DNA from 2 places in the Psychrobacillus psychrodurans genome. Region 1 is predicted to be linked to the other one. Evidence: predicted binding sites of a transcription regulator. Region 1 holds the regulator's gene; the other holds the start of a gene.
The links. Region 1 encodes LexA, which represses DNA repair genes until DNA is damaged. Its sites were predicted from a motif close to CGAACATATGTTCG; they were not measured.
Positions count from the first base shown of each region.

Region 2: the regulator LexA is predicted to act here: its motif matches at 1,912-1,925, upstream of recA (recombinase RecA).

Region 1 covers NZ_CP189791.1:1,589,909-1,593,509, reverse strand. The annotation lists gene ACQCPR_RS07475 (YneB family resolvase-like protein) at 1-452, opposite strand, end outside; gene yneA (cell division suppressor protein YneA) at 449-766, opposite strand; gene lexA (transcriptional repressor LexA) at 940-1,560, shown strand; gene ACQCPR_RS07460 (peptidoglycan-binding protein) at 1,747-2,103, opposite strand; gene ACQCPR_RS07455 (M23 family metallopeptidase) at 2,142-2,321, opposite strand; gene ACQCPR_RS07450 (hypothetical protein) at 2,548-2,718, shown strand; gene ACQCPR_RS07445 (hypothetical protein) at 2,929-3,468, shown strand.
Region 2 covers NZ_CP189791.1:1,460,230-1,463,830, forward strand. The annotation lists gene pgsA (CDP-diacylglycerol--glycerol-3-phosphate 3-phosphatidyltransferase) at 1-561, shown strand, start outside; gene ACQCPR_RS06815 (competence/damage-inducible protein A) at 576-1,832, shown strand; gene recA (recombinase RecA) at 2,012-3,082, shown strand.

The sequences.
Region 1 (3,601 bases):
TCTGGTCTATATCCCTCGGAGACCGCTTTCTTCATACCTCTTCTGATTTTAGCGTTGTGTAATTTCCTTTGATACTCTTCTACAAGCGCAAGTATTTCCAGTAACATAGAATCCATTTCATTTAAATTGATAACACCCTTGTCCTGTAAAGTATATATTGAGGTATTTGTTTTTTGAAGAAGATGCAGAACTGCCATTCTTCCATTTCCTCTACCAATTCGGGTTTCATCTTGAACAAATATCGCTTTAATTTCATTTTCTTTTATATAATCCAGTAAATCTAATAAGCCTTCACGTTCAATATCATATCCACTATGTTGATCTATAAATACTTTCTCTACTTCATAATTGTGTAGCGTTGCAAATTCTAATAGCTCTTCCTCCTGCCTTTGTAAAGATGTCTCTTGAGACTCTTTTTCAGTACTCACTCGACAATATATAACTGATTTCATTTAGGATCGCCCGCTATCTCCGTTTCATGATTGAAATGGTAACTTTTTTCCTCCACTGGGATTTTAAGCATCTCCCCAGCTTTAATATGTCCATCTTGTAAATTATTCATAGCTATAACCTTATTAATCCATACTTTTTTATCTTCCTTCACGCCATACTCATTTGCTAACTCCCATAAAGAATCGCCTTGCTCTATATTAATATGAAGACTCTCATCAGTTGAAAAAGAATTCGAGATTAATATAAACATTATAAAAGCAATACTACACGCTACAAATATTGTTAGAAAATAGTTTTCTTTAATCCAAGTCATAAATAATACCTCCAATAGAATGTGTGTTCGTAATGTATATTTCAATAATAATGCGAACACTTGTTTTTGTCAACAACAATTAGAACCTATGTTTGCATTAAAGTTCTTCGCCTGTTATACTATTAATAAGATAGAAAAGGATAGAGATTAATTACTCTAAAAGAGGTGAGCATATGAAAAAAGCATCTAAGAGACAGGAAGACATTCTAGCTTTTATAAAAGAAGAAGTTCGTAAAAAAGGATATCCACCATCTGTTCGAGAAATAGGAGAAGCTGTGGGCTTAGCCTCTAGCTCAACTGTACATGGACATTTAGCGAGACTGGAAAGTAAAGGCTTAATAAGAAGAGACCCGACTAAACCACGTGCCATTGAGATTCTTGATGGATTAGGTAGTATTGCTGAAAAACAAAATGTTGTGCATGTCCCACTTGTAGGTAAAGTTACCGCTGGTGTTCCCATTACCGCAATTGAAAATATAGAAGAGTTCTTCCCGCTTCCAGAAACTTTTGGTACTGCCGATGATAATTTATTTATGTTGGAGATTATGGGTGATAGTATGATTGAAGCAGGTATATTGAATGGTGACTACGTCGTTGTAAAACAACAGCAATCAGCCAATAATGGAGATATTGTCGTTGCTATGACAGAGGAAGATGAAGCAACTGTTAAACGATTCTTTAAAGAGAAGTCTTACTTCCGTTTACAGCCTGAAAACTCTTCCATGGAACCTATCATCGTAAATTCAGTTAGTATACTCGGAAAAGTAGTTGGTGTTTACCGCAATATTCAATAGATTTAACGTACTTGACAATATACTTAAATATCAGTAAGATAACGAAGAGCCGATATCATATTTCAACGAAAAGTGGACATTTTCGTTGAAATCATCGAAAAACCCCTTTACCTTTATGGTTGAGGGGTTTTATTTTGTCCGAATTTCTTTTTTTGTTAACATATTCTGTTTTCCTCTTAATGTTTTTTATTTTTTCTTTAAAGCAACTAAAGTTCTTGGCCCAACTATTCCGTCAACTGCCAAGCCGTTTTTCTTTTGAAAATCTTTAATAGCTGCAATTGTTAAAGTTCCCTCGATCCCATCAACCATTAGTTTATAACCTACTGAATTTAAAAGCTTTTGTACATCGGTTATATCTGTTTCGCTTATATAATTTAAAGGATTCACTGCATTTGGCTGCCCCGCCTCGTAAGATGGTATGTGAATTTCAAAATGCAAATGTATTCCTGTACTATTTCCTGTTGTGCCCTTTATACCAATCTGTTGGCCTTGTTTTACATTTTGTCCAATCTTTACGGTAAATGATTTTAAATGAGCATACAAGGTTTCATATTTCTTACCGTTTAAAGTATGGACAATTGTTATTGTGTTCCATAGCCACCTATAATTTTTGCTCTCGTCACTACTCCACTTGCTGATGCCTTTATAACCGGACTTCCATCACTTCCGAAATCCACTCCTTTATGCTCTTTAACTATATTATTCCTTCGAATTTCCCCAAAATGCGATGTAATTCTTCCTTCGCATGGTCTGATAAACAATGTTTTCCCCCCCTTCTAATTTAAGTAGAGATTCAATATCCCCTTACTAGTAAATGCTAAAATAAATAGTAACAAATAGTCAATTGCCATTATATTTATCAAATAAAATAATAAAATGGTTAAAAATGCGTAAATTTGGGTATTAGTATTTATAATTGAACATAGGTTAAATTAATTATATTATTTTTATATCAGCCTATATAACTATAAAGGGGCAAAAAAACTTATGAAACTAATTATAGTAGAACTAAAAAAGCTCATTAATGATTACTATAGATGCAATAACTACCATCTGAAGGAAGAAATTTTGATCGATATCAATTTGTTAAAAGATGCTATAAGAATCTTAGAAAAAAGAAAGTTAGAACTAAACACAAACAGCTCACTTGGTTATTAACCAAGTGAGCTGTTTTATATATTTTTTTAAACCATACTTTGTTTTACTGTATCTCTAAAACTCACCCACCTATATAAACTACTTCAAATCCCTCCATATTTATATTATTTATTCATACGAGATAATCAATCTAACTAGTCCGATTAATTTATAGGACATATATTATTGTATGCCGATAATTTGGCAAATCTATTAAAAGGAGGTGATTATATGGTTCTTGTACTTCAAGAGTTTACTACCCCAGCTAATACAGTTGTCATTGCAGATACAGCTGCACCACCCGGAACACTTCCTACACCTGCAGTGTTAACTCCACCAGCAATGGTTTCACCCTTGATAGACGGAAGTAATGCTTACATTTGGTCTCCAAACACAGAATCCAGCCAAACAGTAACATTTCAAAGCACCTTTGATATTGGTACTTTGCCAATTCTAACTCTAGCATTACCACTTTCTGCTTATTATGCTTTTGCAGCAAACGAAACCGTTTCAGTTACTGCATCTTTAGAAGTAGTAAATCTACTTGGTACCGTAATTGCTACAATCCCGCTTTTTGTAGGAGCAAACTCAGGTAGCTCTCAGGACGTTGCAATTACATCCGGAGACACATTACTTGCAGTAGGCCTTTTAGGCAATGCAGGTCGTATTGTAGTTAATGCCACTGTAACTTCTCCAGTAGCTGCTGGATACTCACCAAATCCCGGTAGATATTTGGGACAACTTACAGTGCACAGTATTCTAGCATTGTAGTATGGATGAAGAAATAAAATAAGGTAACAGTTTTTTGCCGTCAGTAACACATTGAAATAGAGAAAAATGCTCCTCTTCTAACAGAGAAAAGCACAAATTTCTAGGAACAAGCCCTCCTTGTTTGTGGAAATGT
Region 2 (3,601 bases), 130 kb from region 1:
ATTTCTTTGTTTCGTATATTTTTAATACCTGTTTTTATGTTTTTTATGCTTGTAGACTTCAATTGGGGAGATATTACTTTATTGGGTGCAACTATTCCTGTTGGACATCTAGTTGGTGCGATTATTTTTATAATTGCTTCGATTACAGACTTTATAGATGGGTACTACGCTAGAAAATATAACTTAGTTACGAATATGGGGAAATTTCTTGACCCTTTAGCAGACAAGTTATTAGTTTCAGCCGCTTTAATCATTTTAGTTGAGTTTGGAATGGCACCATCATGGGTAGTAATATTAATTATCAGCCGTGAGTTTGCAGTTACTGGTCTTCGATTAATATTAGCGAATGAAGGCGAGGTAGTAGCTGCCAATCAATTAGGCAAAATTAAAATGTGGACACAAATCGTTGCGATTTCCTCCCTTTTATTGGGTAATATATTCTTTGAAATGTTCCATATACCATTTGATATGATCATGCTGTATGTATGTCTATTCTTTACGGTCTGGTCTGGATGGGATTATTTTTATTTGAACCGCAAGGTGTTACTAGATTCTAAGTAGGAAGGAAGTTCTTCATGAAGGCAGAAATTATTGCAGTAGGATCAGAGTTATTACTAGGGCAGATTTCTAATACAAATGCCCGTTTTATTTCCACTCAATTAGCAGAGATTGGTCTGGACGTTTACTATCACACGGTAGTTGGAGATAATGCGAATCGGCTGTTAGAATCGATTAAAATTGCAGAAAAACGAGCAGACCTTATTATTTTCACAGGTGGATTAGGTCCGACAAAAGATGATTTGACGAAAGAAACTATTGCAAAGCATCTAGGTATGAACTTAGTGCTAGATAATCATGCAATCATGTATATTGAAGATTTCTTCAAGCGCATGGGTCGTAAAATGACGGAAAACAATAAAAAACAAGCACTTGTTTTAGAAGGATGCACCGTGCTGGAAAACAAACATGGTATGGCGCCAGGGATGTTACTTTCTACGGATAGTCATTCATATATGCTACTTCCTGGACCACCGAAAGAGATGGAGCCAATGTTCCAATTCGAAGCGAAGCCATTATTACCTCAACTCCTTTTGGATGAAAATGTTATTATGTCCCATGTTATCCGTTTCTATGGAATTGGAGAAGCTGAATTGGAAACAGAAGTGCAGGATCTCTTAGAGAACCAAACGAATCCAACACTTGCACCACTTGCATCTGATGGTGAGGTTACACTTCGTTTAACCTCAAAAAGTAATTCTGAAGAAGAAGCTTGGAAAAAGATTGAAATGTTACAAGCTGAAATCCTCAACCGTGTAGGTAAATTTGTTTATGGTTATAATAATGACTCTCTACCTTCAAAGCTGAGAGAAATCCTTATTGAAAATAGCCTTACTATTTCAGCTGCAGAGAGTATGACGGCGGGACTTTTCCAATCGGAGCTTGCTGCAGTACCGGGAATGGGAGAAGCTTTGGTGGGTGGAATGATTACCTATACAAAAGATGTGAAGATTAACCAATTAGGTGTTGATGCTGATATTATTGAGAAATACAGCGTTGTTTCTAGTCAGTGTGCTGAGCAAATGGCTCTTCGAGTAAAAGAAAAATTTCAGACGGATATCGGTGTGGGCATTACCGGGGCAGCGGGTCCTGATGGTCATGGGGGTCAACCGGCAGGTACAATTTGGATTGGAATCGCATTGGGCGATACTAAGCCAGTAACATACAAGCTTAATCTATCAGGTTTACGAAACACGAATAGAATTAGAACAGTGAAGTTTACAATCTATTATTTGATACGTTTGTTGCGGGAACTAAAATTATCAGGAATTTAATTTTGATTTATAAAAACGGCCCAAAATTTAATTTTGAGTCGTTTTTCACACTCAAAATTAAATAGTTATAAAAAATAAACGAATGAACGTTCGCTTTTTTCTTGTAAATTTCTCAAAGACCGAGTATAGTAAGAATAGAAATAAAAAACATCATCATTTCTTTTGAGGAGGAAATATAATTGGCTAACAATGATCGTAAAGCAGCTTTAGATATGGCGTTAAAACAAATAGAGAAACAATTTGGTAAAGGTTCTGTTATGAAACTAGGAGAAAAAACAAATCTAGAAATTTCTACATCTTCTAGTGGTTCATTAGCACTGGATGCTGCACTAGGAATAGGCGGATATCCAAGAGGACGTATTATTGAAATATATGGTCCTGAGAGTTCAGGTAAAACAACTGTTGCTCTTCATGCTATCGCAGAAATACAAAAAACTGGTGGTCAAGCTGCATTTATCGATGCTGAGCATGCCTTAGATCCAGTCTATGCACAAAAACTTGGTGTAAACATTGATGAATTACTGTTATCGCAACCAGACACAGGGGAGCAAGCACTTGAAATAGCAGAAGCTCTTGTACGAAGTGGAGCAATTGAGATTTTAGTAATTGACTCGGTAGCAGCATTAGTTCCAAAAGCGGAAATTGAAGGAGAGATGGGAGATTCTCATATCGGACTTCAAGCACGTTTAATGTCACAAGCATTGCGTAAGCTATCAGGTGTAATTAATAAATCGAATACGATTGCAATTTTCATTAACCAAATTCGTGAAAAAGTTGGAGTAATGTTCGGAAATCCAGAAGTTACACCAGGTGGTCGTGCGCTTAAATTCTATAGCTCTGTTCGTTTAGAAGTAAGACGTGCAGAAGCGATCAAACAAGGTACCGATATTATGGGGAACAAAACGAAGATTAAAGTAGTTAAGAACAAAGTAGCTCCACCATTTAAAACTGCAGAAGTAGACATTATGTATGGTGAAGGGATTTCACAAGAAGGAGAAGTAGTTGACATAGGATCAGAGTTTGATATTATTCAAAAAAGTGGTTCTTGGTATGCGTACAATGAAGAGCGCATAGGTCAAGGTAGAGAAAATGCAAAACAGTACCTAAAAGAAAATCCTTCTATTAAAGCTGAAATAACTGGTAAAATCCGTGAATCACTTGGAATGGCAGCGAGTTCACTAACGATTGGTGGACATGAAGTCGAAGAGGAAGAAGACGGAGAGTTCGAATTACTATTAGATGAAGAATAAAGTCCAGAAAGTCTCTCATTCATTTGAGAGACTTTTTTTGAAAGTTAAAAAACATGTAATGTGAATACTGGGTTCAGAGGTCTTTTAAGAATGTATCATGCAGCTGTTTTGCGCTTCAGTTGGACCCGTTCTGCAGGGGTTAGCGATGAACCATCACCGTCGATTGCGCTCAACGTGTTGGTTCATCTGTCTCACTGATCGTGGCAGAGTCGCCACCTTTCACTTTGAATAAGAATCATCTTTTCTCTAGTTAAACAAAAACGCACTAACCTAGAGACTAGTCGTGACGTTAGTCACGACCAGACTCTCCAAAAAGTCCATCTGTATAATATAGCAGGATGTTTGGCAAAAGCCCTCAAAAAAGATAGAAACGGTTTTTGTCCGTAAAGAAAGCCTATGCTTTTTAAAGTAGACTTTTTCAAACCATGATTTTCAATAAAAAACTGTATTTTTATTCGCTTGAATGAAACTGCTTATATCCAGATGTTTATTTTGTCCTACTTTTCATATATTATACCT